Regions from separate parts of the Rhizobium sp. 25PS6 genome, predicted to be linked through region 2. Evidence: riboswitches for the same ligand, from Rfam matches in the RefSeq annotation. Region 2 holds a riboswitch; the other holds the start of a gene.
The links. A riboswitch is a leader RNA that binds a small molecule or an ion and turns the genes downstream of it on or off. The one in region 2 is predicted to bind S-adenosylmethionine.

Region 1 (14,784 bases), on a different contig from region 2:
ACGCAAAACGCCGCGTTTGTCTCAACCGGCCGGTGGATAGGAATGCTCGCCGCCGCGATAATCGGTGATGGAATAACATCCGTCGCCTGTCGCACGGATCGCACTCCCAGTGACGACGGCCTTGCCGTGACCGCCTGGGATATCGAGGATGTATGCCGGCTGGCAGAGACCGGAAATTCGCCCGCGCAGCGCCGCGACGATCTCCTGCCCCTCGTCGATCGTCACTCTGAAATGACTGGTGCCGGGCGCCAGATCCGGATGATGGAGGTAATAGGGTTTGACGCGGATTTCGACGAAGGCCTTCATCAGCTTCGCGAGCACGTCGGGATCGTCGTTGACACCCTTGAGCAGCACTGACTGGCTGACCATGGCGATGCCGGCATCGACGAGGCGGCCGCAGGCCGCCCGCGCTTCGGTCGTCAGTTCGCTGACATGGTTGGCGTGCAGCGCGATATAGACCGTCTTGCCGCTCGCCTTCAGCGCGGCGATCAGCGCCGCATTGATCTTCTCGGGATCGACGACCGGAACACGCGTATGGAACCTGATGATCTTGACGTGCGCGATGCTGGCAAGCGCCTCCATGATCTCGCCGAGCCGGCGCGAGGAAAGCACCAGCGGATCGCCGCCGGTGAGGATGACCTCCCAGATTTCCTCATGACCGCGGATATAATCGAAAGCGGCCTGCATCGCCGCGGCATCGAGCGTGCCGAGGCCCTGCGGCCCAACCATTTCGCGCCGGAAGCAGAAGCGGCAATAGACCGGGCAGACATGCACGGCCTTGAGCAACACACGATCGGGATAGCGGTGAACGATGCCTGCAACGGGGCTGTGGGCATGATCGCCGATCGGATCGGCGCGTTCTTCCGGGGCGATCGTGAGTTCGGCTGCATCGGGCACGAATTGCCGAGCGATCGGATCATCGGGATCGGCTCGGTCAATGAGCTTGCTGATCGCGGGCGTCAGCGCAACCGCGTAACGCGCTGCCACCTCCTCGAGCGCTATGCGATCGGCAGGCGCGACCAGCCCCGCCTTCACAAGATCGTCGACGCTCTTGATCGGTTTGACGACATTCATCTTCCAACCTCCGCCACCGGCGCCCAGAGCACCTGGTCGATGCGTGATGCTCCCGTCGCGAGCATCACCAACCGGTCGAAGCCGAGCGCGATACCGCTTGCCTCAGGCATCAGCGACAGCGCGGCGAGGAAATCCTCGTCGATCGGATAGGTCTCGCCGTAGACCCGCGCCTTCTCGGCCATCTCGATCCCGAACCGTCGCCGCTGTTCTGCAGCGTTGGTGAGTTCGCCGAAGCCGTTCGCTAGCTCGACGCCGCAGGCATAGAGCTCGAAACGTTCGGCAACCCTCGGATCGCGTGCCGAGCGACGCGCAAGGGCTGCCTCCGAGATCGGATATTCGTCGAGGATGGTGATGCGGCCGAAACCGAGATGCGGTTCGATCTTTTCGACCAGCACCCGGCTGAAGAGATCGGCCCAGCCGTCGTCATCGGCAACCCGCATGCCGATGCGCTTCGTCTCGGCCGCCAGATGGTCGCGGTCGGTCGAACCGTCGGCGGCGACCGAGGCGAGAAGATCGATGCCGGCATGACGCTCGAACGCTTCGGCAACGCTGATCCGCTCCGGCCCGGCGAAGGGATCGCTCTCGGCGCCGCGATAGGCAAGCTTCCCGGTCTTCACCGTCTCAGTCGCCAGCGCCAGGATCCGCACGCAATCCATCATCAGGCTCTCGTAGCCTTCGCCGGCCCGATACCATTCGAGCATGGTGAACTCGGGATGGTGCAGCGGCCCGCGCTCGCGGTTGCGATAGACATGCGCAAAACACGAGATGCGCTCCTCGCCCGCCGCAAGCAGCTTCTTGCAGGCGAATTCCGGCGAGGTATGCAGGTAGAACGGCGCCTTTTGCCCATCCGTCGTCAGTGCTTCCGTCGCGAAGGCATGCAGATGCGCCTCGTTGCCGGGAGAGACCTGCAGCACCGCGGTATCCACCTCGATGAAATCCTCGCGCGCGAAAAACCCGCGCAACGCCGCTTGGATCGCATTGCGTCCGATCAGGAACGGTCGGCGGTCGGCATGCACGGACGGGGTCCACCAGGGGGACGCTTTCGCCGAAGAGTTCATTCCAAGCTTTCTTCGCCGGAGAGGCCGGTATGGGGGGTGGCTATTTCCCGGATTTTAGGTTAGTTGCGCCCCAAAGAAAAAAACATTTGCGTCTTCGGAGCGTCTCGACAGTCATCTACGACGCCGAAAGCCGAGTTACAAGGAAGTCTTATGGTCAAGGTCATCGCCTCTTCGGTCCGCAAGGGCAACGTTCTCGATGTCGACGGCAAGCTCTATGTCGTTCTCACCGCCCAGAACTTTCATCCGGGCAAGGGCACGCCGGTCACCCAGGTCGACATGCGCCGCATCGTCGACGGCGTGAAGGTTTCCGAGCGCTGGCGCACCACCGAACAGGTCGAGCGCGCCTTCGTCGAGGACGTGAACCATCAATTCCTCTACGAAGACGGCGAAGGCTTTCACTTCATGAACCCTCAAAACTACGATCAGGTCGTCGTCGATGTCGACACGATGGGGGACGACAAGGCTTATCTGCAGGAAGGCATGACCTGCGTTCTGTCAATGCATGAAGGCATTGCGCTGGCGATCCAGATGCCGCGTCACGTCACGCTCGAAATCATGGAGACGGAACCGGTCGTCAAGGGCCAGACGGCTTCGTCTTCCTACAAGCCGGCTATATTGTCGAACGGCGTGCGCGCCATGGTGCCGCCGCACATCAATGCCGGCACCCGCGTCGTCATCGCCACGGAAGACAATTCCTACGTCGAACGCGCCAAGGACTGATCCTGGTTTCAGCCTATCGAAGAGGCCGGCTCACGCCGGCCTTTTTTGTATCCGCCGTCTCGATTAATAATCGGAGCATGATGTCGTCCGAAAACCGCTCACACTTTTCGGCATCATGCTCTATCTTTTTGTTTTCACGCAATTCCGGACGCAAAATCGCGGCACACTTTTGCGCGACATGCTTTAGAGATGCGGGTTGCGCGGACGGTATTTCTTCACGAGCTTCTGGTTGATCTCAGCGGCGCCCGGCATGTTGGCACTGAGATAAATTGGCGCATCGCCGGATTTCGAAAGCTCCGAGGCGACTTCGGCGAAGATCGCATTGATGACCGTCACCCCGACTGCTGTCGAGACTGGCCCAACCCGAAGCCCCGTGCCTTCGAGATCGACAACAGCGTCACCCGGTGGCAGCCCGTTGTCGAGCACCACATCGGCCACGTCGGCGAGCCGCCGGCGGCCATTGGCGATCGCTGAGGAATAGGCGATCGACGTGATGGCAATCACCTTTGCGCCGATTTCGCGCGCATAGTCGGCGGCCTCGATCGGCGCGGCGTTCACCCCGGAATTGGAGGCGATGATGATGACATCGCCCGGCTGCATGCCGTAACGCTCCAGCATCGGCCGCACCAGGCCCTGCGTGCGCTCATAGACCGAACTGATGACCGCACCCTCGTGCAGCATGGCCGAGCCGACGAGTATCGGCACGGTGAAGGCGAGCCCGCCGGCACGATAATGCACCTCTTCCGCCAGCATATGCGAATGGCCGGTGCCAAAGACATAGACCCGCTTGTCGCCGCGGGCAGCATTGAGGATGACGGCTGCTGCCTGCGCCATCGGCTCGGCAAGCGTCTGCTTCAGTTCTTCCAGCCGGCCGATCAGATTGGAGAAATAGGCATCGGTGATATCAGTCATCCGGCTTATCCTTGATTTCAGGCCGTTTCGCCGCTGAGCCAGGTGGCGGTGACGGCAAGCGCATCGGTGAGATGCACGAGATCGGCACGCGCGCCCGGCGAGAGATGGCCGCGATCGGCAAGCCGAAGGAACCGGGCCGGATAAAGGGTCGCCATGCGCAAAGCCTCGGCAAGCGTCAGGTCGAGATAGGTGACGCCGTAACGGATCGTCGAGATCATGTCGACGTCGGAACCGGCCAGCGTGCCGTCGGACAGCACCAGCTTCGAGCAGAAACCGCCCGTTTCGCGCCGGACGGTGCGCCCGTTCAGCGTGAACGAGTCCTTCTCCGAGCCGACGAGCGACATCGCATCGGTGACGAAAAACAGCTTGCCTTCACCGCGTTTGGCGCGCAGCGCCGTGCGCAGGGCCTTCGGATCGACATGATGGCCGTCGGCGATAATGCCGCACCAGGTCGAGGGATGATCGATCGCTGCGCCGACGAGACCGGGCGCACGGTGTCCCAACTGGCTCATGGCATTGAAGAGATGCGTGACTCCACGAGCTCCGGCATCGAAACGTTCTTCCGCCGCCTCGCTCGAACAATCGGAATGGCCGATGCTGACGGTGACGCCGGCTTCCGCAAGCTCACGCACCTGGGCAACCGTCACCTGCTCGGCGGCCATGGTGACGAGCAGCGTGCCGATCGCCTCGCGCGCCCGGATGAAGGCCTTGACATCGCGGTCCTCTACCGGCCGCATCAGTTCGGCCAGATGCGCGCCCTTGCGCGCAGGCGCCAGATGCGGGCCTTCGAGATGCAGGCCGGCGACACCGCGGTTCATTTTCACTGCCTCCTTGGCCGCCTCGATGGCGGCAATGGAGGTCTCTGATGTATCGGTGATCAGCGTCGGCAGCAGCGACGTCGTGCCATAGGGCCGGTGCCCGCCGGCGATGATGTCCATCGAGGCAACGGAAGGCTCGTCGTTCAGCATCCGCCCGGCGCCGCCATTGACCTGCGCATCGATGAAACCGGCCGACAGAACACCGCCGGCAAGCGTCACCACCTCGCCGTCCGGCAGATCATTTCTGGCAGCGATCGCTTCGACGCGGCCGCCGACAACGATGAGGGCCTTGTCGTCATGGAGGCGCTCGCCGTCGAAGATGCGGGCGCCGAGGAAGATCTTGCGGACCATCAGACCGTCTCCGTCACCTTGAGCAGGTTTGCCGGCTTGTCGGGATCGAAGCCCTTGCGGCGCGTCACCGACTCGATCAGCCGGTAATAGACGAGCAGCGACACCAGCGGATCGACGAGGCCGTTGCCCGTCGTCGGCACGCGCAGATGGACGCCGGAAAGCAGCTGAGTCGAGAAACCGACGGTGGTGGCGCCGAGTTTCTGCAGGCGTTCCAGCGCCTGCACATTGTTGACGAAGGCCGCATCGTCGGGCGCAAAGGCGACGATCGGGAAGCCCGGCTGCACCAGGCGCATCGGGCCATGCATCAGCTCCGCCAGCGAGAAGGCCTCGGCATGCAGGCCGGAGGTCTCCTTGGCCTTCAACGCCGCTTCGAGCGCGATCGCGAAGGCCGGGCCGCGGCCGGCGGTATAGAGCGAGGTCGCATTGAAGAGCACCTCCTCGGCTGCCGCCGTGTCGATACCGGCGGTTGCCGAGAGCGCCTCCGGCAGCTTGCCGAGCGCGGCCTGCAGATCGGACGCACCGCCGATGGCAGCCGTTACCCCGGAAAGGGCTGCAACCGAGGCGATGAAGGATTTTGTCGCCGCGACACTCTTTTCAGCACCTGCATTGAGACCGAGAACGATATCGGCCTGCTTCGCAAGCGGGCTGTCGGTGACGTTGACGACGGCGATCGTCGTCGCTCCGCCCTTCTTCGCCGCATCCTGCAGCGCGACGATGTCGGGGCTGGCACCCGACTGCGAGACGGTGAAATGGACACCGCCCTTCAGATGCAGCGCCGCACCATAGACCGAAGCGATCGACGGGCCGACCGAGGCGACCGGAACGCCGCAGGTGATCTCGAAGAGATATTTGAAGAAGGTGGCGGCATGGTCCGAGGAGCCGCGCGCCGCCGTCGTCACCACGCTCGGGCGGGCGGACGAAAACAGCCGGGCGATCTCGGCAAAGACCGGTTTTTCCTTTTCGAGCAGCGTGGCCACCACCTCAGGCGATTGGCCGGCTTCCTGTAGCATCAGTGACTGGTGGTCATTCATAGGTCATCTCCGATTCTCAATTCGGCAACGAAATCATAGGCATCGCCGCGATAATGCGAGCGGGTGTATTCGACGACGCGTTGGTCCTCCAGGCGCGAGACACGTTCGATCAGAAGCGCTGGCGCGCCCGATTTGACGTCCAGGATCGCCGCGGAAGACGGATCGAGCGTGACTGCGGTCAGCCGCTGCAGCGCGCGCACGGGCCTGTGGCCGCTGGCCGTCAACGCATCGTAGAGCGATCCCTCACCGCCGGCATCGTGTCCCAGGAACTTGATCGGCACCACGGCGCGTTCGATCGCCAGCGGCAGGCCGTCGGCAAGGCGCAAGCGGTCAAGTCTCAGCACCGGCTCGTCGCCGCCGAGGCCGAGCAGGAAGGATTCCTCCGGGGACGGCGTATTGACCGCCCGCGACAATATCCGTGCGGCCGGCAGACGCCCGCGTGAACGCATGTCGGCGGAGAAGGAGGAAAGCCGCCACAGCGACTGTTCCATGCGTTCCACCCTGCTCGATACGAAAGTACCGCTTCCGTGGCGCGATTCCAGTGCGCCTGACGCCATCAGGTCGCGATAGGCGGTGCGCACGGTGACACGGCCGAGCTTCAGAGCCTCGGCAAGGTCGCGCTCGCCCGGCAGCGCGGTGCCGGGCTTCAGCAGCCCTTCCTGAATGAGGCCGGTCAGCGTCTGCGCCAGCCGCTTGTAGAGCGGCCCGGTCAGCGCCTCGTCACGCAGGCCGCGGCTGTTCAATTCCGCTATCAGACTGGTTCTATCCATGGACACACAATAGAACCTATATAGAACCAATCGGCAAGACAGAATCGAGCACGGAACGAAAAAACCCTCGCCGGCGGACCAGCAAGGGTTTCATAACGCTCGAATTTGACAGCCGTGCGTGCGGCAGAAACACTCAGTTCTTGGTGAAGATATAATCCGTCTCCTGGCGCAGCACTTCGCCGGGGCGCAGGACCGCATTCGGAAAACCTTGGTGATTGATGGCATCCGGCCAGATCTGCGTCTCCAGGCAGAAGCCGGCGAATGGGCCGTATTTGCGCCCGCCGATGCCGGGGGCCGCGACATCGAGCTTGAAGCCGGCATAGAACTGCACACCTGGCTCCGTGCTGCGCACTTCCAGCGATACGCCGGAATACAGGCTGCGGGCGAGCGCGACGCTCCGCTTGGCGGTACGCTCGCCCGACAGGCAGAAATTATGGTCGTAAAACGCTTGTTCACTGCCGACAAAACGCTTCATCGGCGCCATCTCGCGGAAATCGAATTCCGTGCCCTCGACGGAACGGATCTCGCCGGTCGGCACCTGCTTCTCATCGGTCGGCAGATAGTGATCGGCGGCAATCATGATGTCATGGCCAAGCGCGTCTTCGCGGCCGTCGAGATTGAAATAGGCGTGCTGGCAGACATTGGCGAGCGTCGGCTGGTCGCTGGTCGATTCGTAGGTGATCGACAGTTCACCATTGCCATGCACCCAAAAAGTCGCCTGGATGGTGCAATTGCCGGGATAGCCGGCGCGGCCATCGGGATCGACGATCTTCAGCACCACGCGGTCGACGTCATGCTCGACGATCGTCCAATTGCGTTTGGCGATATTGTCGCTGCCGCCATGCAGATGCGTGACGCCGTTTTCATTCGGCTCGAGCTGATAGTCCTTGCCGTCAAGCGTGAACCTGCCGCCGCCGACGCGGTTGGCGCAGCGGCCGGGCGTCGCGCCGAAATAGGACGAATAAAGCAGATAGCTGTCGAAATCGTCGAAGCCAAGCTGCAGCGGCGCATCATGTCCCTCGAGACGCAGATCCTGGATGACCGCGCCCCAGCTGATGATCTTGGCCGTCAGCCCGCCGCCCTTGATCTCGACGCGATAGACGGTCTCGCCCGCCTGCGTCTGCCCGAAAACGTCCCGCTCCAACTTATCCGACATGATCGACCGTCCATTCTATCTCTTCTGCAAATTCCTCAATTCGGAATCGATTTGAGGAATTTGCAGCGATTCAATGTGTGAATTGCACGTCCGACGAAGACGCGCGGTGTGGTAGGCTTCAGGACAGGAACCTGCCCGGATTTGCTTCAATCTGCAACCGGCGGATCAGAAAGAAAAGCCGCAGCAGTGGTGCGGCGGCATCGGCTCCAGGCGTGATTCGGCAACGGTCAGAGATCGGTGCCGATCTCTTCCACATCAAAGGGCGTCGTCTGGTAGATTTCGTTGATCCAGTTGCCGAACAAGAGATGCGCATGGCTGCGCCAGCGGTTCTGCGGCGCAAGCGCCGGATCGTTATGCGGGAAGTAATTGTGCGGCATCTTGATCGGCACACCGGCATTGACGTCGCGGAAATACTCGTCGGAAAGCGAGGTGGAATCATATTCGACATGGTTGAACATGTAGAGCCGCCGGCCTCTCTTCTCGTGCACGAGGCAGACGCCCATTTCGCTGGACTCCATCAGGATCTCCAGGCTTTCGGATTTTTCGATATCAGTGCGGCGCACTTCGGTCCAGCGTGACACCGGCACTTCGAAATTGTCGGAAAAGCCGTTGAGGTAGATCGAGGAAGGCTTCAGGTTCCGGTGGCGGTAGACGCCGAAGGCCTTCTCTTTCAGCTCGTATTTCGGAACGCCGTGAAAATGATAGACCGCCGCCATCGCGCCCCAGCAGACGTTCATCGTCGAATGGACATTCGTTTCCGTCCAGTCGAGAATCTCCTGCATCTCCGCCCAATAGGTGACGTCCTCATAGGGCAAAAGCTCGATCGGCGCCCCGGTGATGATAAAGCCGTCGAACTTGCGGTGCTTTACCTCCTCCCAGGTCTGGTAAAAGGCAAGCAGATGATCTTCGGACGTATTCTTCGCCTTGTGGCCGCCGATGCGGATGAGCGACAGCTCCACCTGCAGCGGCGAGGCGCCGACAAGGCGGGCCATCTGCAGCTCGGTCTTGATCTTGTTCGGCATGAGGTTCAGCAGCCCTATCTGCAACGGTCGGATATCCTGACGGATCGCCAACGTCTCGGTCATCACCCGCACACCCTCCTGAACCAGGGTTTCGAAGGCGGGCAGCGTATCGGGGATCTTGATGGGCATTGCGGTCACTCGATCAAAAACAAAAACCGGCGGCGACAAAAATCGCTACCGGTCCGCACGCGGCCCTTTAGCGACTTTTTTAACGTGGCTGCAAGCCGGCCGGCCAAATCACCACGGAGGCCTTAATTAGACCCAGTCTGATTGCGAATCAACTGGCGAATGCATGCAGGAGAGACTCATGCAAGCATCATCACACTTTAATGACTGATAGAATCTGTTGATAGACCGGTAACGCCACCATGTTATTTATAGGGGCATGGGCGATTTGGAAAAGCGTAATGGCAGATAAGATCGAGAGGAGGCCGGGCATCCGGAGGCAGGATAGGGTAGGGTATGATTTAAGCCTGACATATCGCCTCGGCGTCATGTTCTCAGCATTCTGGAATTCGGAAGTGCGTGGCAAGGTGCTGTTTCTGGCGACCGTGCTGATCCTCGTCATCCTGGCGACATCCTACGGCCAGGTCATCCTGAACGAGTGGAATGCTCCTTTCTACGACTCGCTGGAGCGCCGCGACCTCGGCGAATTCTTCCACCAGCTCGAAATCTTCGCGATGATCGCCGGCACGCTGCTGCTGCTCAACGTGCTGCAGGCTTGGCTGAACCAGATGACCGCGCTCTATATGCGCGAAGGCTTGTCGCGCGATCTGGTCGACCAGTGGCTGAAGCGCAAGCGAGCGCTGCGGCTCGCCTCCAGCGGCTTGATCGGCGTCAATCCGGACCAGCGTCTGCACGAGGATTCCCGCAACCTTGCCGAAAGCACGACAGGACTGGTTCTCGGCCTGCTGCAGTCGACCATTCTTCTTGTGAGCTTCATCGGCGTGCTCTGGGAACTTTCCAGCGGCTTCATCTTCCGCATCAGCGGCCATAGCTTCTCCATTCCAGGCTACATGGTCTGGGCGGCGATTTTCTATGCCGCTTCCGCGTCAGTGCTGAGCCAGGTGGTCGGCCGCAAGCTGGTGAAGCTCAATGCCGATCGTTTTTCGAAAGAGGCCGAGCTTCGCTTCACGCTGATGCACGCCAACGAAAACATGCCGGCAATCACCGTCGCCCGCGGCGAGGAGAACGAGCGTCGGCGCATCAACACCGATATCAGCTCGGTCCTGACAGTCGTCAAGCGGCTTGCCATGGCCAATACCAATCTCACCTGGGTCTCGGCCGGCTATGGCTGGCTGGTGATCGTCATCCCGATCATCGTTGCCGCCCCCGCCTATTTCTCCGGCGGTCTCACCCTCGGCCAGCTGATGATGTCCGTCGGTGCCTTCAACCAGGTCAACACGGCGCTGCGCTGGTATGTGTCCAATTTCGGCCCGATCGCCGAATGGCGCGCCACGCTGATGCGCGTCACCGATTTCCGCCAGGCGCTGGTCGAGATGGAAGAGGACTTCGACCTGAAGGACAGCATCGCCTATGAAAACGCCGCGCCCGACACGCTGACGCTGAAGGACGTGGTGATCGTCGCCAAGATCGGCGAAGACATCGAGGAATGCGGCGGTTTCCGCCTGCGTGAAACCGATGTCGTGATCAAGGCCGGCGAAAAAATCATGATCAACGGCGATCACAGCGTCAATCGCAAGCTGCTCTTCCAGGCGATGGCCGGCCTCTGGCCGTGCGGCAGCGGCACGATAGGCCTGCCGCCGATCGACGACATGCTCTTCGTTCCGCAGGTTGCCTATGTTCCCGGCGGCACGCTGCGCGAGGCGCTGGCCTTCCCCGAACGTCCCGAAGCCTACGAGAAAGCCGACGTCGAGGCGGCCCTCGACAAGGTTGGTCTCCATTCGCTGATCGCAAGGCTCGAAACCCGCGCCCGCTGGGACAAGCTGCTCGACAGCGACCAGCAGAAAGCGATCGGATTTGCCCGTCTGCTTCTCGTGCGCCCGCGCTGGATCATCTTCGACGAAGTGCTGGAAGGCATGGAGCCGGAATTTCAGGAAACAATGGCCAAACTGCTCACCTCGATGCCCGAAAGCGGCATGATCTATATCGGCCGCTCCGAGGCCTATCTCGAGGTGCTGAAGCCGCGCGTGCTGCATCTGCAGGCGCTGCCGTCAAAATCCGAGGAACAGCCATCTGTCGTCCAGACCGGCGCCAGCGCCAGTGCCGGCGCTGCCGCCATGCCCGCGCCGGCGCTTTGATGCCGCGCATCCGTTACATCGGCGGTATGACGCCGTTGAGACCGACGGCGATCTGGCTGGCCGAGATGCTGCCATCCGCCGCCGTCTCGCCGGTGACGACGACGCCGGCGCCGGGCTTCAGATCATCCTTGGTCGCAGGCGCCAACGTCACGATCGGCGTGCCATCGGCAATCGAGATGGTCTTTTCCTTGCCCTGATAGGTCAGCGTGATCGTGTGGCCGTCGACGGATTTGACGGCGTTGCTGACAGTCGCGTTGGTCATCTGGCTGTTCGGCTGCGCATCCCAGGGACGGTTGCCCTCACCGGTTCCCTTCATCGACGCCGGAAAGATCAGCACCTCGATCGCCCCGTCCGGGCCCGTGCCCTTCGGAAGCGAAGCGACGCCGACGAAATCGCCGGGTTTGATATCCTCGACGGAAGCTTTTTTGATGCCGTCGACCTTCCAGCCGGCTTTCAGCGCGACCGTCGCATCGTTGCCCTCGCGCGTCTTGACGACGAGCGTATCGCCGCTGAGTGTTTCGATTGCGCTCCGAACACGAATGCGCTGGGCGTCTTGCGCCTGTGCGGTTTGCGACAGGGCAAGCGCCACGAGGCTGCCGGCAGTAAGTGCTGTGAGAAAACGGGAATGAGGCTTGCGAGACATATGACTTTTCCTTGTCGCCATTGCGATTAGCAATATCCCCGGCTGCCGGACGGCACCTTATGCCGCAGGACGACACACTGACGAATCAAGGAAAAGTGAGCCTTGAGCCTCGAGAAAATCTCAGCCTTCCAGCTCTTCCCGCAGCATTTCGAGCTCCAGCCACTCCTCTTCCATGTCAGTCAGGCTGGCGCGCAGTTTTTCCATCTCGCCGGCAAGCCGGTTGAAGGCTGCGGGATCGCGCGTGAAAAGATTGGGGTCTGCCATCACCTGTTCGCGCTTGGCGATTTCGGCTTCGGCCTTCGCCATTTCCTTTGGCAGGTTTTCCAGTGCGAATTTCTGCTTGAAGGAGAGCTTGACCTTCGAGCTGCCTGAAGCTGTTGCTTGCTGGGTCTTCGGCTTCTCCGCCGCCTTCTCGGCTTTTCTGCGCTCCTCAAGCGCGCCCTTGCGCTGTATAAGCATGTCCGAGTAGCCGCCAGCATATTCGATCCAGCGACCATCAGGCGCATCCGGCACGGCGGGTGCGATCGTCGAGGTCACGGTGCGGTCGAGGAAATCGCGGTCGTGGCTGACGAGGATGACGGTGCCGGGAAAGCCGGCGACAATCTCCTGCAGGAGATCGAGCGTTTCGATATCGAGATCGTTGGTCGGCTCGTCGAGGATCAAGAGGTTCGTCGGGCGCGACAGGATGCGTGCCAGCATCAGCCGGGCGCGTTCGCCGCCGGAGAGGTTTCTGATCGGCGTACGCGCCTGTTCCGGCTGAAACAGAAATTCCTTCATGTAGCCGGTGACATGGCGCTGCTCGCCGTTGACGAGCAGGTTTTCGCCGCGCCCATCCGTCAGATAGTTGGCAAGCGTATCCTCGGGATCGAGATCTTCGCGTTTCTGGTCGAGCGTCGCAATCTCCAGATTGGTGCCGAGCTTGACGATGCCGCTATCGGGTGAAAGCTGTCCGGTCAGCATCTTCAGCAGCGTCGTCTTGCCGGCGCCGTTCGGTCCGACCAGACCAATGCAGTCGCCGCGATGCACGCGGATCGAAAACGGCGTGACGATTGCCCTCTCACCGAAGCTCTTGGTGATCTTGTCGGCCTCGATCACCAGCTTGCCGGATTCCTGCGCGTCCGAAACCGTCGCCTGCACCGTGCCCTGCGGTCCCTTGTGGCCGCGATAGTTCGAGCGCATCGTCTGCAGCTCGCCGAGACGGCGCATGTTGCGCTTACGCCGCGCCGTGACGCCATAGCGCAGCCAGTGCTCCTCGCGCTCGATCGACTTGCCGAGCTTGTGCTGCTCCAGCTCCTCGGCCTCCAGCACCTGGTCGCGCCAGGCTTCGAAATGTGCAAAGCCCCTGTCCAGCCGGCGCGAGGTGCCGCGGTCGAGCCAGACGGTTGCCGTCGAGACCTTTTCGAGGAAACGCCGGTCGTGCGAGATCAGCACCAAGGCGCTGCGCGTCTTTTGCAGCTCGCCTTCCAGCCATTCGATGGTCGGCAGGTCGAGATGGTTGGTCGGTTCGTCGAGCAGAAGAATGTCCGGCTCCGGTGCCATAACCCGGGCAAGGGCTGCGCGCCGCGATTCGCCACCGGACAGCATCCTGGGGTCCTCATCGCCGCTCAGCCCGAGATGCGACAGCAGATAGGTGACACGATAGGGGTCATCGCCCGGGCCGAGGCCGGCCTCGGCATAGGCCTGCACCGTGTTGAAGCCGGCAAAATCCGGCGCCTGTTCGAGATAACGCACCGTCGAGGACGGATGGCGGAAGACCTCGCCGGACTGCGCCTCGACCAGGCCGGCGGCAATCTTCAGCAGCGTCGATTTTCCCGAGCCGTTACGCCCGACGAGACAGATTTTGTCACCGGGCTCGATCTGCAGGCCGGCACCCGCCAGAAGCGGTGCACCGCCAAAGCTCAGGAAGATATCGTCGAGTTTCAGAATGGGAGGGGCCAAAAATCAGACTCCGGAAAGATCATAGGGCCGGGCGAGCACGATTGCCCGGCCGCTGCGGAGCGAAAAGCGAACCTTGCCTTCCGCAACATTGGAAATGGTGCGCGATGAGCCGAAAGGCAGATGGAAATCTGCTAGCGGATAACGTGCATTCTCGATGGAAAGCCCTCTCAGCTCGCTGAATCCGGGCACGGAAAACAGGCTGCCCTTGGGAAGGTCCAGTTCGATCGCACCGGCAACCAGCGGCACTGCCTCTTCCTTGCCCGAGGTCAGCAGCAGGTCGAAACCCTCTTCCGCCAGGCTGACGGCCGACAGCAGATGCTGAAGCGCGTGGTCGGAACGTTCGCCGCCGAGCGCACCGGCGAGGATCAGCCGCCGCGCGCCCCGCGCGATGGCCTCCGCCACGGCGATTTCACCGTCCGTCGCCGCCTTCGCTGCCGGATAGGGCTGTTTCGGCACATCGGGAAATGCACCCGCGAGATCATCAGGGGTCGAATCGAAATCGCCGACCCAGAGCTCCGGCGCAATACCGAGTGCTGCCGCATGCCGCATGCCGCCATCGGCCGCAATGAAGCGGCTGTCCTCGATGGCATCGCGCAGGCGCTCCGTCAGGCTGAGTTCGCCGCCAAGGAGAATGGTGAAGGTGGATTGGCTCATGGGCATTGCCCTTAGCGCAAACGAGGGGTCGAGGGGAAGGGCCGGCGAACGTCGGCGTCTGCCTCAGCCCGGCGTATCCTTGTCGCGCGACAGGAAAACCGCCTCGTAGCCGCCGATGAAGCGCTCGAAGAGCGCTGCGAAGCGCTCGACATCTTCCTGCGGCCAGTCCGAAACGATTTCGGAAATGATCGCAAGCTTCTGCGCGACGATCTCGGCAAGCAGGTCCTGGCCGACCTCGGTCATGACGACGACGATCCGCCGCGCATCGGCCTGCGAGGCCTCGCGGCGCAGCACGTTGCGCCCGACCATGTCGGCCACCACGCGGCTTGCCCGTGACGGATCGATGCGCAGCATCTCCGCGATCATGCCGACCGTG
Region 2 (14,784 bases):
CTATGAAAACGTCTCCTACGGCCCGCGCATCCATGGCCTTGCCAAGTCGAAGGCCGATCTCGACCAGATCGTCGAGACCAGCCTGCAGCGCGCCGGCCTCTGGAACGAGGTCAAGGATCGCGTGCATGAATCCGGCACCGGCCTGTCGGGCGGTCAGCAGCAGCGCCTCTGCATTGCGCGTGCCGTCGCCGTCAGCCCTGAAGTCATCCTGATGGACGAGCCCTGCTCGGCGCTCGACCCGATCGCCACCGCCAAGGTCGAGGAACTGATCCACGAGCTGCGCGAGAACTACACGATCGTCATCGTCACCCACTCTATGCAGCAGGCCGCGCGTGTCTCGCAGCGCACCGCCATGTTCCACCTCGGCAATCTCGTCGAGGAGAACGACACCGACAAGATGTTCACCAATCCCGACGATCCGCGCACCCAGGACTACATCATGGGTCGCTTCGGTTGATTTTGGCGACACCAAGCCTTCCCGTTATTCGAGGATAAAGCCCCATGGCATCGACACATATTTTTTCTGCCTACGATGATGATCTGAAGTTCCTGTCCAGGCGGATTTCCGAAATGGGCGGCCTGGCCGAGCAGATGGTCAGCGAAGCCGTCCGCGCCCTCGTCAACGGCGATACCGCGCTGGCGCAGAAGGTCATCTCCGACGATGTGATCTTGGATCACGCCGAACGCGAAATCGGCGACAAGGCGATCGTGACCATCGCCCGCCGTCAGCCGATGGCCTCGGACCTGCGTGAAATCATGGGTTCGATCCGCATCGCCGCCGATCTCGAACGCGTCGGCGACCTCGGCAAAAACACCGCCAAGCGCGTCATCGCCGTCCAAAGCACCGGCGTTCCCCGTAAGCTCGCCCGCGGCCTCGAGCATCTGTCCGAGCTGGCGCTCGTCCAGCTCAAGGAAGTGCTCGATGTCTACACCAATCGTTCAGCCGACAAGGCGAATGCGATCCGTGAACGCGACAACGAGATCGACGCGATGTACACCTCGCTGTTCCGCGAACTCCTGACCTATATGATGGAGGATCCACGTAACATCACTAGCTGCACGCATCTTCTCTTCTGCGCCAAGAACATCGAGCGCATCGGCGACCATGCCACCAACATCGCCGAGACGATCTTTTACATGACGACCGGCGCACAGCCGGAAGGCGATCGTCCGAAGGACGACAGCGCCAACACCGTCGGCGCGGTGACGGAATAACTGCCCGGGCCAGTCGCCGGACCAGTCAATTGCGTGCGCGCCCGTCCGGGGCGCGCAAAGAGGTCGCAGCCAATTTCTGAATTTGCGCAGGATGAATTGCTTAAATCACCCCTGATTTAAGGATGATGCGCGAGGAGACCGACACGCATGATCCCGAGAGTTGCAGTTGTTGAAGACGAGGAAGCCCTCAGCGTGCTTCTTCGCTACAATCTCGAAGCGGAAGGCTTCGAGGTCGATACCATCCTTCGTGGCGACGAAGCCGAGATGAGGCTTCAGGAGCGCACGCCCGATCTTCTCATCCTCGATTGGATGCTGCCTGGTGTTTCCGGCATCGAGCTCTGCCGGCGCCTGCGCATGCGGCCGGAAACCGAGCGACTGCCGATCATCATGCTGACGGCGCGCGGTGAGGAGAGCGAGCGTGTCCGCGGATTATCGACGGGTGCCGACGATTATGTCGTCAAGCCCTTCTCGACCCCGGAACTTGTTGCCCGCGTCAAGGCGATGCTGCGCCGCGCCCGTCCCGAGGTGCTGTCGACCGTGCTGAAATGCGGCGATATCGAGCTTGACCGCGAAACCCATCGCGTCCATCGCAAGAGCCGCGAAGTCCGCCTCGGCCCCACCGAATTCCGCCTGCTGGAATTCCTGATGTCGTCGCCGGGCCGGGTCTTCTCCCGCTCGCAGCTTCTCGATGGCGTCTGGGGCCACGATATCTATGTCGACGAGCGCACCGTCGACGTCCATGTCGGCCGCCTGCGCAAGGCGCTGAATTTTTCCAACATGCAGGACGTCATCCGCACAGTCCGCGGCGCCGGTTACTCGATGGAAGCCTGAGGGCTTCCGTTCTGAGCCTGCTGACAAAGCCCTGGCAAAACCTGCGACGTCATCCTCGGCCTTGTGCCGAGGATCTGCGTACGCCAAATTAAGCATCTGAAAATAAAGGATTTTTGGTAAAAGTAGTAGGGGTGGTCAGATGCTCGGCACAAGGCCGAGCATGACGGAGGACACCTTACCAGCAATCCGGATGCCCGAGCGCTCCCATCCACTCGCATAAAAAAACGGGCCTCTCGGCCCGTTTTCCACATTCTGGCGATGGTTGCCCGCGTTCAGCTGGCCCGCGCCGCTGCCCGGCGGCGTTCGTTGACCGGCTGGTAGGCGAGCTTCTGGTGATAGCCGCAATAAGGCGAATTGTCGGGGGATTCGCAGCCGCAGAAATGGAAGTCGTCCTTCAGCGGATCGCCGACCGGCCACTTGCAGGTGCGTTCGGTCAGTTCCGTCAGGCCGAGGCGGCGCGAAATCGGCACCACCACATTGCCTCTCGGCACGTATTCCATTTCCTCGATCGTTTCGATCTCGATCTCTTCCTTCAGCATCGTCGCGCCCTGCTGGCGGGTGACGGTGCGGGTCGTGATCCGGGAGGCGTAGTTCGGCGCGCGCGGCGCCGATGTGTTGCGCTTCGGCGTTCGCGCCGCAGTGTTGGTGCCGCCGGCCTTGGCACGGCCGGGAAGGCACAGTCGGTGCACCTTGCCGATGACCGCGTTTCTGCTGACCCCGCCAAGCTGCGCAGCAATCTGGCTGGCGCTCAGTCCTTCGGCCCAAAGCTTCTTGAGTTTCTCGACCCGCTCGTCTGTCCAGTTCATGCCCTGTCTCCACCTTTTGCGTTGGTGATGGCAGAATCCCTCACCGTTGTCCCGGGAGCTCCGAAACAAGAAACGCTTGATCAATTTTGGTGACTAGTTCCGCCGCATGCAGTCTAGTAATTGATCTTTAACCTAGTGTGAGGCTGACTCCGTGACAAGAGTCGCATGAATCCGGATGAATCGAATTCGTAGTTTTCCCCAACTTGCTGCCCCTGCGTGTCATTTCTGCAATAATGCCTGTTGATGACTGAAAATGCCGCTGTACACCCTTGCTGCATGCGCTAAGGGCGCCGTTTTGTTGACATTGCAGCGCGAAAAGGAAATAGTGCCACTCGCCGCCGCAAGGCGGCATTTTTGATTTTTCGGGCTTGGTTTCCTTAGCCGGAGTCATTGCCCGGCAACTTTGATGGAGATCGCGCCATGGCTGAAGCCGCGCCGCTTTATGACACCTATTCTCGTGCCCCGCTGCGGTTCGAGCGAGGCGAGGGCGTATGGCTGATCACCGAAAGTGGCGAGCGATATCTCGATTTCGGCGCCGGCGTCGCCGTCACGTCCGTCGGCCACAGCAATCCGCATGTGGTCGGTGCACTCAAGGAGCAGGCCGACAAGGTCTGGCACCTGTCGAACATCTATGAGATCCCCGGACAGGAGCGTCTGGCAAAACGCCTGACGGACGCCACCTTCGCCGATAAGGTGTTCTTCACCAATTCGGGTGCGGAGGCACTCGAATGCGCGATCAAGACGGCGCGCCGCTATCAGTTTTCCAAGGGCCATCCCGAGCGCTTCCATATCATCACCTTCGAAGGCGCCTTCCACGGACGGACGCTGGCGACGATCGCCGCCGGCGGCCAGGAGAAATATCTCGAAGGCTTCGGCCCCAAGGCGCCAGGTTTCGATCAGGTGGCTTTCGGCGACATCGAAGCGGTCCGCGCCGCGATCACCGAGGCGACGGCTGGCATCCTCATCGAGCCCGTGCAGGGCGAGGGCGGCGTCCGTCCCGCCACGCCTGAGTTCATGAAGGCGCTTCGCCAGCTCTGCGACGACAACGGCCTGCTGCTGATTCTCGACGAGGTCCAGACCGGCGTCGGCCGCACCGGCAAGCTCTTCGCCCATGAATGGTCGGGCATCACACCCGACATCATGGCGGTCGCCAAGGGCATCGGCGGCGGTTTCCCGCTCGGCGCCTGCCTTGCCACATCAGAGGCCGCCTCCGGCATGAAGGCCGGTACGCATGGCTCGACCTATGGCGGCAATCCGCTTGCCATGGCCGTCGGCAGCGCCGTGCTCGACATCATCCTTGCCGATGGCTTCCTCCAGCAGGTGCGCGACGTAGCACTCGTCTTCCGCCAGGGTCTCGCCTCGCTGAAGGATCGTTATCCCGATGTGATCGAAGACGTGCGCGGCGAGGGGCTTTTGCTCGGCATCAAGGCTGCCGTTCCCTCAGCCGAACTGCTGCAGGCGATCCGCGCCGCCCATCTGCTCGGCGTGCCCGCCGGCGACAACGTCATCCGCCTTCTTCCGCCGCTCGTGGTCACCGCCGAGGAAGCCCGCGAGGGCCTTGCCCGCGTCGAGCGCGCCGCCGAGAGCATCCGCGCTTCCAAGGTCAAGAAGACGGCTTGAAGAAATTGCCGCTTCGGGCGCAGCACAGGTACAGGTAAGTAGACGATATGAGCCCTAAACACTTCCTCGATCTTTCGGCGGTCACATCCGCCGATCTCAGAACGATCATGAACGATGCGCTCACCCGCAAGCAGGCCTTCAAGGCAGGCACGGGCGACAAGCCGCTCGCGGGCAAGATGCTGGCGATGATCTTCGAGAAGCCGTCGACGCGCACCCGCGTCTCCTTCGACGTCGGCATGCGCCAGCTCGGCGGCGAAACGCTCTTCCTGTCCGGCACCGAGATGCAGCTCGGCCGCGCCGAGACGATCGGCGACACCGCCAAGGTGCTGTCGCGCTATGTCGATGCGATCATGATCCGCACCACCGAGCATTCCAGGCTGCTGGAGCTTGCCCAGCATGCGACCGTGCCTGTGATCAATGCGCTGACGGATGACACCCATCCCTGCCAGATCATGGCCGATATCATGACCTTCGAAGAGCATCGCGGCCCGATCAAGGGCAAGACCATCGCCTGGACCGGCGACGGCAACAATGTGCTGCATTCGCTGGTCGAGGGTGCCGCGCGTTTCGGCTATCGCATGAACATGGCCGTGCCCCTTGGCTCGGAGCCAAAGGATCACTATCTGAACTGGGCCCGCAATGAGGGCGCCGAAATCATGCTTTGCCATGATGCCGACCGTGCGGTCGCCGGCGTCGATTGCGTGGTGACCGATACCTGGGTCTCCATGAATCAGGAACATCGGGCCCGGGGTCACAATGTCTTCCAGCCTTATCAGGTCAACGCGGCCTTGATGGCGAAAGCCGGCAATGATGCATTGTTCATGCATTGCCTGCCCGCCCATCGCGGTGAGGAAGTGACTGATGATGTGATCGACGGTCCGCAATCCGTAGTCTTCGATGAGGCGGAAAACCGTCTTCATGCGCAGAAGTCGATTCTTGCTTGGTGCCTGGGCGCGATCTGAACCATAATCGGACGTCGCGAGTCACAAACTCGCGACCGCGCGAGCGAAGGGCACGCTGGCCCATCGCTCGGAAACTAGGAGTGAAAGCCATGGCAGAAGCTGCAGCCGCCCTCGGCCAGTTCGATTTCGCCGGCGATGACCATGTCGTCCCTTTCCAGGTGGAGGGGCTGGATGTGCGCGGCCGCGCCGTCCAGCTCGGCCCTATGCTCGATGCGATCCTCGAGCGCCATCATTATCCCGCACCCGTTGCCCGGCTGCTTGCCGAAGTCGTCGTGCTGACGGTGCTGCTCGGCACCTCGCTGAAGTTCGACGGCAAGTTCACGGTGCAGACCAAGGGCGACGGCCCGGTCGATCTTCTCGTCGCCGATTTCTCGACGCCGGAAAACGTCCGCGCCTATGCCCGTTTCGATCAGGCGCTGCTCAACAAGGCGATCGAGTCAGGCGAAACCGAGCCGGAGCAACTGCTCGGCAAAGGCATTCTCGCCTTCACCATCGACCAGGGCAAGTTCAGCCAGCCCTACCAAGGCATTGTCGCGCTCGACGGCACTACGCTGGAAGAAATTGCCGGCGTCTATTTCCGCCAGTCGGAACAGATCCCGACGCGCGTCCGTCTTGCCGCGGCCGAGCTCTTCGATCGCGACGATGCCGGCAAGCCGCGCCATCGTTGGCGGGCTGGCGGCCTCGTCGCCCAGTTCCTGCCGGAAGCGCCGGAGCGCATGCGCCAGCCGGATCTGCACGGCGGCGACGGCGACACCGGCAGCCGCCCGCATGGCGAGGACGATGCCTGGCTCGAAGCCCGTTCGCTGGTCGAGACCATCGACGCCGATGAACTCACCGATCCGCTGGTCGGCACCGAGCGGCTGCTGTTCCGCCTGTTCCACGAGCGCGGCGTGCGCGTCTACGAACCGCGCGCGGTGTTCGACCGCTGCAGCTGCTCGCGGGACAAGATCAAGGGCGTGCTGAAGGGCTTTTCGGCCGAGGAGATCGAGGCCAGCCAGGAAAATGGCGAAATCGCAGTCACCTGCGAATTCTGCTCCACCACCTATCGCTTCGAGCCGACCGAGCTTCAGCCGGCCGAATAGGCTTGGTTAAGGACACGCACCGCGAACAATAAAAGATTAGCGATGATGCAGCACGGTGACTCGACTTTGCGTAGTCACTGTGCACCTATTCTGTTTCATTGGTTGTGGCCTAAGAAAGCGGATGGGGCATTGATGCGGCTTTTGTTTTTTGTACTCGCGCTCATAGCTGCGATGCCACGAATGAGTTTGGCTGATGACGGGACAGTCCCCTGGAAAGAGGTCGGGGGCTGGAGCGTGGCTGTCGACCCGACTTTAGACAATGGCTGTTTTGTTCTGACTTCCTTTGATGACGACACCATTTTTCGTCTTGGCTTCAATTTCCGCAAAAAGGACAACCCTCTTTACATTCTGCTCGGAAATCCAAATTGGAAATCCTTGGAGAAAGGTAAGCATTATCCCATCGAACTCTCGTTCGACCAGTCTAAACGGACGGCTGATGCGAGAGGTCTGGATCTCCCTGGCTTCAAATCATTATGGATTGATTTCAAGGATCCCGACTTGATTGAGGAATTCGCTGGTAAACTGAGTTTCCGCGCCAGCTTTAGAGGAAAGCAGATTGTTGCCCTCGGTTTGAAAGATTCCGCCAGGGCAGCGGATGAGTTGCTCGCCTGCCAAAAGGCGGTAAACGATGCGGTCGCAAAACATCCGGCCCCGCCACAATCAAAAGATCCGTTTGAAGCAAAGTCAGGCACCCAGGCGTCGGATCCTTTTGAGCTTTAGTAGATTGATGACTGGGCAACCCGAAGATCCACGGCCGCGCGTAGTCTTGCGGCAAGCATATCAACGTCGGCGCTACGCGCTCAATTGAGCACGCGCAGCAGCCCAGGCGAATCCAGCGAGAAAGCGGGGATGTCGACATCGAACATCTCGCCTTCGTCCGTTTCCATCTGGTAATGGCCGAACATCAACCCTGAGGGCGTGTCGAGCGGGCAGCCGGAGGAATATTCGTAGGTGTCGCCGGGGCTAAGGCGCGGTTGCTCGCCGACGACGCCGGGACCGGTCACCTCGTCCACCTGACCGTTCTGGTCGGTGATGTTCCAGTAACGATTGACCAGCCGAACGGCTATGCTCGAATTGTTGCTGATGACAATCCGGTAACCCCAGACATAGCGATCGTCTTCCGGATCGGATTGCTCCTCCAGATAGAACGGCTCGACGACTACTTCGATCTCTCTTGTGAGGGCGCGATACATGCCTTGCACCTTAGTCAAGATATGTTACCCGTATCTTATAAGAGGCCCTGTCCGTCAAGAAACGGAACAATTATCATCGCTGAAATGGCTGTGATCCGAAGGGTTTTCGATCGTTAAGCCTAATTGTCAGTGTTAATTCCGTTTCGGAACGCCGCGGAGGACGAACTTGTTCCCCGTCTCACCTTGGTGAGATCCGGCACGGCCGAACTCCAGGTCCGGCCGCCTTATCTCTGGATCTGGATCAGGCCGAGACCTTGGCAAGCGCCTTCGCGAAATCCTCGATCAGGTCGTCGGTATCCTCGATGCCGGCCGAAAGGCGGACCGTGCCCGGAGAAATGCCGAGTTCGACGCGGGCCTCTTCCGTCAGGTTCTTGTGCGTCGTCGTTGCCGGATGGGTGATCAGGCTCTTGCTGTCGCCGAGATTATTGGAGATCTTGATGATCTCGAGCGCGTTCTGCAGCGCGAAGGCCGCATCCTTGCCGCCCTTCATCTCGAAGGCGACCAGCGTCGAGCCGCCGGTCATCTGCTTGGCGATGATATCGGCCTGCGGGTGGTCCTTGCGGCCGGGATAGATCACCTTGGCGACCTTGCCCTGCTCGGCCAGGAAGTCGGCGATCTTTGCGGCATTTTCGGTCTGCTGGCGCACGCGCAGCGGCAGCGTCTCAATGCCCTTCAGCAAAGTCCAGGCGTTGAACGGCGACATCGCCGGGCCGGTATGGCGGAAATAGTCGTGCAGGTTCTCGTCGATCCATTCCTTGTCGGAAAGCACGACGCCGCCGAGGCAGCGGCCCTGGCCGTCAATATGCTTGGTGGCGGAATAGACGACGATATGGGCGCCGAGTTCCAAAGGTTTCTGGAAGAGCGGGGTGGCGAAGACGTTGTCGACGACGACCTTGGCGCCGATCTGGTTGGCGAGCTTGGCGACGCCTGCAATATCGATCACTTCGAGCGTCGGATTGGTCGGGCTTTCCAGGAAGAACACCTTGGTCTTCGGCGTGATCGCCTTTTCCCAGCTCGCCAGATCCCGGCCGTCGATCAGCGTGCAGTCGATGCCGTATTTCGGCGCCAGCGTCTCGACGACCCAGCGGCAGGAACCGAACAGAGCACGCGCAGCGACGATATGGTCGCCGGCCTTGAGCTGGCAGAGGATCGCCGCGGTGACGGCGGCCATGCCGGAAGCGGTGGCGCGGGCGTCTTCGGCGCCTTCGAGCATGCACATGCGCTTTTCGAACATGTCGTTGGTGGGGCTGCCGTAGCGGGCGTAGATGAAGCCCTCCGTCTCGCCCTTGAAGCGGGCTTCGGCCGCCTCCGACGTCTCGTAGACGAAGCCTTGGGTGAGATAGATTGCCTCGGACGTCTCGCCATATTGCGAACGCAGCGTGCCACCGTGGACGAGTTGGGTTGCCGGGCGCCAGGTCTTGCTCATGCCATCACCTTCACATAACAAAAAAACCGGTCGCAAAAGCAGACCGGTTTCAACCCGGTCTTTTTAGCCACTTGTTTAACGTGGCTGCAAGCCGACCGGCCAAATCACCACGGGATAATTCTGCAATACTGCTGTTAGCTGCTTGCGTCAATTCCCCGAGTTTGGTTTTGTCGGCGGCAAATGATGGATGAGGCATGATGGCTCGCGAAACGGGAATTCTGGCGGATCGCGCGATCTCCGCGCTGTTCGAAACGGGGCGTCTGATCTCCGAACGGGAGCTGGACCGCGACCAGATCCAGCCGGCAAGCCTTGACCTGCGCTTGGGCGGCAAGGCGTTTCGCGTGCGTGCCAGCTTCATGCCAGGCCCCTCGCATCTGGTGTCAGACAAGCTCGACCGGCTGAGCCTGCACGTGATCGACCTCTCCGAGGGGGCGGTGCTCGAAACCGGCTGCGTCTACATCGTGCCGCTGATGGAGAGCCTGGCGCTGCCGGCCGACATGTCGGCCTCGGCCAACCCGAAAAGCTCGACCGGGCGCCTGGATATCTTCACCCGCGTCATCACCGATTACGCCCAGGAATTCGACAAGATCCCATCAGGCTATTCCGGCCCGCTCTATCTCGAAATCAGCCCGCGCACCTTCCCGATCGTCGTGCGCCGCGGCTCGCGCCTGTCGCAGATCCGTTTCCGCGTTGGCCAGGCCCTGCTCGGCGAGCCGGAACTGTTGAAGCTGCATGAAAGCGAAACGCTGGTCGCCAGCAAGCTGCCGAATGTTTCGGGCGGCGGCATCGCGCTGTCGATCGACCTTGCCGGAGACAAGGACGGCCTGATCGGCTATCGCGGCAAACATCACACCGCCGTCGTCGATGTCGACAAGAAGGCCGAGCACGACCTCTTCGATTTCTGGGAACCGCTCCACAGCCGCGGCCGCAACGAGCTGATCCTCGATCCCGACGAGTTCTATATCCTCGTCTCGCGTGAGGCCGTGCACGTGCCGCCGGATTATGCCGCCGAGATGACCCCCTTCGATCCGCTGGTCGGCGAATTCCGCGTCCATTATGCCGGCTTCTTCGATCCGGGCTTCGGCCATGCGCCTGCCGGCGGACGCGGCAGCCGCGCCGTGCTCGAAGTGCGCAGCCACGAAGTGCCCTTCATCCTCGAAGACGGCCAGATCGTCGGCCGCCTCGTCTACGAACACATGCAGGAAAGGCCCGCAAGCCTCTACGGCTCCGGCCTCGGCTCGAACTACCAGGCCCAGGGCCTGAAACTCTCGAAGCACTTCCGCATCTGAGGCTTCCCGGCGGCCGCGACTTGACAGCGGCCCCCATCTGTTGGAAATCTCGCTTCATCGCGGGTGTAGCTCAATGGTAGAGCAGCAGCTTCCCAAGCTGAATACGAGGGTTCGATTCCCTTCACCCGCTCCAGCTCCCGCAAGCCATGCCGAGCAACCCTTAATCCCCAAAAAACCGGATCGGCTTATATTGCCGATGCGCGATGATCAGGCTTCGGTCGGGCTGGATGATGTAGGTTTCCTCCACTTGCCGGCCGTATTGGTCGATGAAATCATGCGGGAAGGCGGAGCCGGGCGGTGATTTGGTGAGCTTGGTGCGCGGCTGGCCACTATAGGTGATGCTGCCGGGGATGGGTTCGAGGCCCGGTCCGCTATAGCTGACGGTGCTGCATCCCGTCAGAACGAGCGTGCCGACGAGGCCGATGATTGCAGGTTTCATATCCATCCCTCCCAATGCCGCGAATAATATCACTCTATGCCTTGCCGGATAGGGCGCACGACACGAATGCCCATGCCGCGCGTCAATTCTTCGGGAAAGCGTCGCCGGGGGGACGACGTGATCGAGCGGCCGGCGGGGCGACATCCACCTATGGATATTAGGGTGAGAATCCCATTCCTCCAGTCGTGCACCGACGCATCCATTGCCGAAACCGGTGCCGTCTGCTAGATCGGCATCGTCGAAAAAGGCAGGATCGGTTGAGGTAAGCCCGATCCCTTCCGTTCGAGCGTCAAGCGCGCTCTCACGGAAGCTCTGCTCCGTGTCCTGGCACGAGAACCCGCGACGTGATCCGCATGAAGATGCGGGATCCCGGCGGCGTGCGGAGACGGCAAAAAGGCAGTCCCGGGATTTTTTCGAACGGAGACTGTCATGCGCCTGAACCATCTCGATTTCCACGTACCCGATATCGCTGCCACGGCGGATTTCTTCATCCGCCATTTCTGCCTGACGCTGAAGGATATGCGCGGCCAGAACGGCCTGGCGATCCTGGAAGACGATGCCGGCCTCGAAATCGTCCTCAGCCACGCAATCGCAAAATTCGGCACCGCCGATCAGGTGGAGATGGGGCGCCAGACCTATCACATCGGCTTCATCCTGCCTGCCAGGGCGGATGTCGATGCGGTCCATGCCGGGCTTGCTGCTGCCGGTGCTGATTTGTCCGGTCCGCCGGCCGCCATGCGCGGCGGCTGGCTGTTTTATTGTACGGCGCCCGGAAATATCCTCGTCGAGATCGGTTGGCGGCCGAGCTAGCGACACCCCAAAAGGAAAGTGCCGCCCTCTCGGTTCCCTCTTCTCCCCGAGGGGAGAAGGGGATATGCCGCGACCTCTCCATTTTTCGCCGACCCCTCGCAGGCCAGGGCGAGGGCAGGAAATCCGCGCGAACCGGACAGCCGTGCCTCGTGCCGAGGATCGGCTCAGAATTCCGTCCAGTCGGGATCCTGGCTTGACGGCTTGCTGCTGCCGGCGCCGAAGGCGTTGGCGATCTTCTGGCCGAGCGCGCGGGCCGGCGAGGCGGCTGGGCGGGCGGTGCCTTCGCGGGCGACGCGGATCGGGGCTGCCCTGGCTGCCGGGCGGACGGCAGCGCGTGGTGCTGCTGTGGCGATTGGCGCGCTGGCAGTGAAGCCGCCGGTGCCGGTCAGCCTGAATTTGCCGAGCAGGTTGTTGAGCGCTGCAGCTTCCGTCGCCAGGTTGTGGCTGGCGGCGGTGGATTCTTCGACCATCGCCGCATTCTGCTGCGTGCCCTGGTCCATGGTGTTGACGGCGGTGTTGATCTCCTGCAGGCCGATCGACTGTTCGCGCGAGGCTTCGGCGATTGCGTGGACGTGCTGGTTGATCTCCTGCACCTCCTGGACGATCGCGTCGAGCGCCTTGCCGGTTTCGCCGACCAGCGAGACGCCGGTCTGCACATGCGAGCCGGAGGTGCTGATCAGCGCCTTGATCTCCTTGGCGGCCTTGGCCGAGCGCTGGGCGAGTTCGCGCACTTCCTGGGCGACGACCGCAAAGCCCTTGCCGGCATCGCCGGCGCGGGCGGCTTCGACGCCTGCATTCAAGGCCAAAAGATTGGTCTGGAAGGCGATGTCGTCGATGACGCCGATGATGTTGGAGATCTCGCCCGACGACTTCTCGATCTGCTGCATGGCGGAGACGGCCTTGCGGACGACTTCGCCGGATTTTTCGGCACCGAGGCGGGTGCGGGCGACGAGCTGGCTTGCCTCCTCGGCCCGCTTGGCGGCGTCGCGCACCGTCGTGGTGATCTCCTCGAGCGCCGCTGCCGTTTGTTCGACGGAGGCCGATTGTTGTTCCGTCCGTTGGGAAAGCTGGTCCGCAGAGGAACGAATCTCGTTGGCGCCGGCACCGATCGCCCGGGCATTGGCGCCGACCGTATGCATGGTTTCGTTGAGTTTTTCGACCGAGTTGTTGAAATCCTCGCGCAGCGCATCGAGATGGGCGACGAAGGGCTCGGCGATATGCGAGGCGAGATCGCCGGCGGCAAGGCGGCGCAGGCCGTCGCCGAGTGCGGTGACGGCGCGGTCGAGTTCCGATGCTTCGCGGGCCTTCTGCGCCTCGCGGTCGCGGCGTTCGCTGTCGCTGACGTCGCGGTCCGCTTCGGCGCGCGCTTCGATCCGGGCACGCTCGATCGCATTGTCGCGGAAGACCGAAACGGCCTTTGCCATCTGGCCGACTTCGTCGCCGCGGTCGAGGCCGCTGACATCGCTTGTCGTATCGCCCTCGGCAAGCCGCGTCATGCGCTGGCGCAGCTGCATCATCGGACCGGCGATGCCTATCTGGGCCACGACCACGCTGAAGCCGACGGCAGCGAGAACGGCGATGCCGATCAGGACGAGGCAGAAGATGATCCGTTCGTTGACGGAGGCCGAGAGCGCGTCGCCGCCATCGTTGAGCATCGCCATCATCGCATCATTGTTGGCAATCATCTTCGGCGTCAGCGCATCAAGCTTTGCATTGATCAGGGCAACATTCGCCTGGGCGCCGGCGCCGTCTTTGGCTTTGCTCTGTTCGATGATCTTGTTCGCCAGCGTTTCGATCTCATCGATGCCCGCCTGGATTTCATCGATCGCCGGCTTGCGGCTGGGCATCAGCGCCAGCACCTGCTTCATGCGGTCACGCGCCTGCGGCAGCTTGCTCGGTGTGGCGAGCGCCGTCTGGAATTCGGGCGTATCGGGCTTCATGTCGGCAAGCAGGCTTACCTGCAGCACCGAGGCCACCGCCGATGCGCTGGCGCGCGCGCTCAGCATCGAGGCCTGCGCTTCATGATCGATGAAGGCGCTGTAGGCGGCATCCGCTCGGCGGAACTCGGAAATGACATAGATCAGCCCCGCCATCGTGATCAGCCCCAGGAGCGCCACCACCGATATGATTTTTGTGCGGATTTTTAGATATTTCAGCATGGAAATGTCATCCGGTTGACGGGGCGTGCTCGCGCGCCCGGTGCTTTTGGAAATCAATTGTTGCAGAAAAAGCGCTGCTTCAATATCGCGGTTTGGGGATTACGTTTGGGCTGACGCTTGCATCATGCGATCGGCTGGCGGGGTCCGATGTCGTCGCAACAAATAAGAGGCGATATTCTTTAATTCCGCGCTAACAGAGGGTGGCGGATGACAGTGATTTTTAGGGGCTGACTTGTCCTCTTATGAGTTCGCGCGCGTCGTCGGCTCCCTCACTCCCACACATATTCCCTGCCACGCATGACTCTGATACATCTTGCCGACGCCGCACGCTTCGCGCTTAACCTGAGACCAAGATCAAGATGATGCAATTCAAGCTCGCATCCGTGACTCTGAAGGGCTTTTTCGCGTTCGGGCTGTTGCTGGGCGCGCTTTTTTCAAGTTGCGCCGCGTCCGCCCAGCAGGCGGCACCTTCGCTGCCGCTGCTCTTCGACGCGCGCGAGCGCCTTGCGAGGCCCGATCTCTCCTCGCTGGTGCGCCTGCGCTTCCTGACGTCGGTCGATTTCCCGCCCTTCAATTTCACCGATCAGAACAGCAAGCTTTCCGGTTTCAATGTCGACCTCGCCCGCGAGATCTGCAGCGAGTTGGAGATTTCAGACAAGTGCCAGATCCAGGCGCTCCCCTTTGCCGACCTCAGGGATGCGCTCGCCGCCTCACAGGGCGATGCCGTCATCGCCGGTCTTGCCGTGACCCCGGAGCTGCGCCGGCAATTCGTCTTCTCCAGACCCTATCTGATGCTGCCGGCGCGCTTCGTGCGCAATCTCGCCGTGCCGCTCGACGGAAAGACCGCTGCCGCGCTTTCCAGCCACCCGGTCGGTGTCGTCAGGGGAACGGTGCATGAGTCGATGCTGGCAGCCTTTTTCCCCACGCTCAAGGCCGAGCCGTTCGACACGAA

Region 1: another riboswitch for S-adenosylmethionine. It lies ahead of metA (homoserine O-acetyltransferase MetA); the one in region 2 lies ahead of RWK44_RS10525 (O-succinylhomoserine sulfhydrylase).

The regions. Positions count from the first base shown of each region.
Region 1 covers NZ_JAWDIV010000002.1:205,535-220,318, forward strand. The annotation lists gene RWK44_RS03635 (lysine-2,3-aminomutase-like protein) at 22-1,074, opposite strand; gene epmA (EF-P lysine aminoacylase EpmA) at 1,071-2,132, opposite strand; gene efp (elongation factor P) at 2,283-2,852, shown strand; gene RWK44_RS03650 (SIS domain-containing protein) at 3,036-3,764, opposite strand; gene nagA (N-acetylglucosamine-6-phosphate deacetylase) at 3,782-4,933, opposite strand; gene RWK44_RS03660 (SIS domain-containing protein) at 4,933-5,964, opposite strand; gene RWK44_RS03665 (GntR family transcriptional regulator) at 5,961-6,734, opposite strand; gene RWK44_RS03670 (aldose epimerase family protein) at 6,868-7,890, opposite strand; gene metA (homoserine O-acetyltransferase MetA) at 8,118-9,041, opposite strand; SAM riboswitch at 9,089-9,166, opposite strand; gene RWK44_RS03680 (ABC transporter ATP-binding protein/permease) at 9,281-11,173, shown strand; gene RWK44_RS03685 (hypothetical protein) at 11,187-11,816, opposite strand; gene RWK44_RS03690 (ABC-F family ATP-binding cassette domain-containing protein) at 11,937-13,754, opposite strand; gene RWK44_RS03695 (thiamine diphosphokinase) at 13,758-14,414, opposite strand; gene RWK44_RS03700 (MarR family winged helix-turn-helix transcriptional regulator) at 14,472-14,784, opposite strand, start outside.
Region 2 covers NZ_JAWDIV010000006.1:51,271-66,054, forward strand. The annotation lists gene pstB (phosphate ABC transporter ATP-binding protein PstB) at 1-457, shown strand, start outside; gene phoU (phosphate signaling complex protein PhoU) at 502-1,215, shown strand; gene phoB (phosphate regulon transcriptional regulator PhoB) at 1,363-2,046, shown strand; gene RWK44_RS10495 (GcrA family cell cycle regulator) at 2,319-2,852, opposite strand; gene RWK44_RS10500 (aspartate aminotransferase family protein) at 3,273-4,472, shown strand; gene argF (ornithine carbamoyltransferase) at 4,520-5,434, shown strand; gene RWK44_RS10510 (Hsp33 family molecular chaperone) at 5,524-6,516, shown strand; gene RWK44_RS10515 (hypothetical protein) at 6,649-7,236, shown strand; gene apaG (Co2+/Mg2+ efflux protein ApaG) at 7,317-7,709, opposite strand; gene RWK44_RS10525 (O-succinylhomoserine sulfhydrylase) at 7,951-9,135, opposite strand; SAM riboswitch at 9,178-9,256, opposite strand; gene RWK44_RS10530 (2'-deoxycytidine 5'-triphosphate deaminase) at 9,330-10,424, shown strand; tRNA gene RWK44_RS10535 (tRNA-Gly) at 10,484-10,557, shown strand; gene RWK44_RS10540 (hypothetical protein) at 10,585-10,863, opposite strand; gene RWK44_RS10545 (VOC family protein) at 11,293-11,673, shown strand; gene RWK44_RS10550 (methyl-accepting chemotaxis protein) at 11,838-13,832, opposite strand; gene RWK44_RS10555 (transporter substrate-binding domain-containing protein) at 14,192-14,784, shown strand, end outside.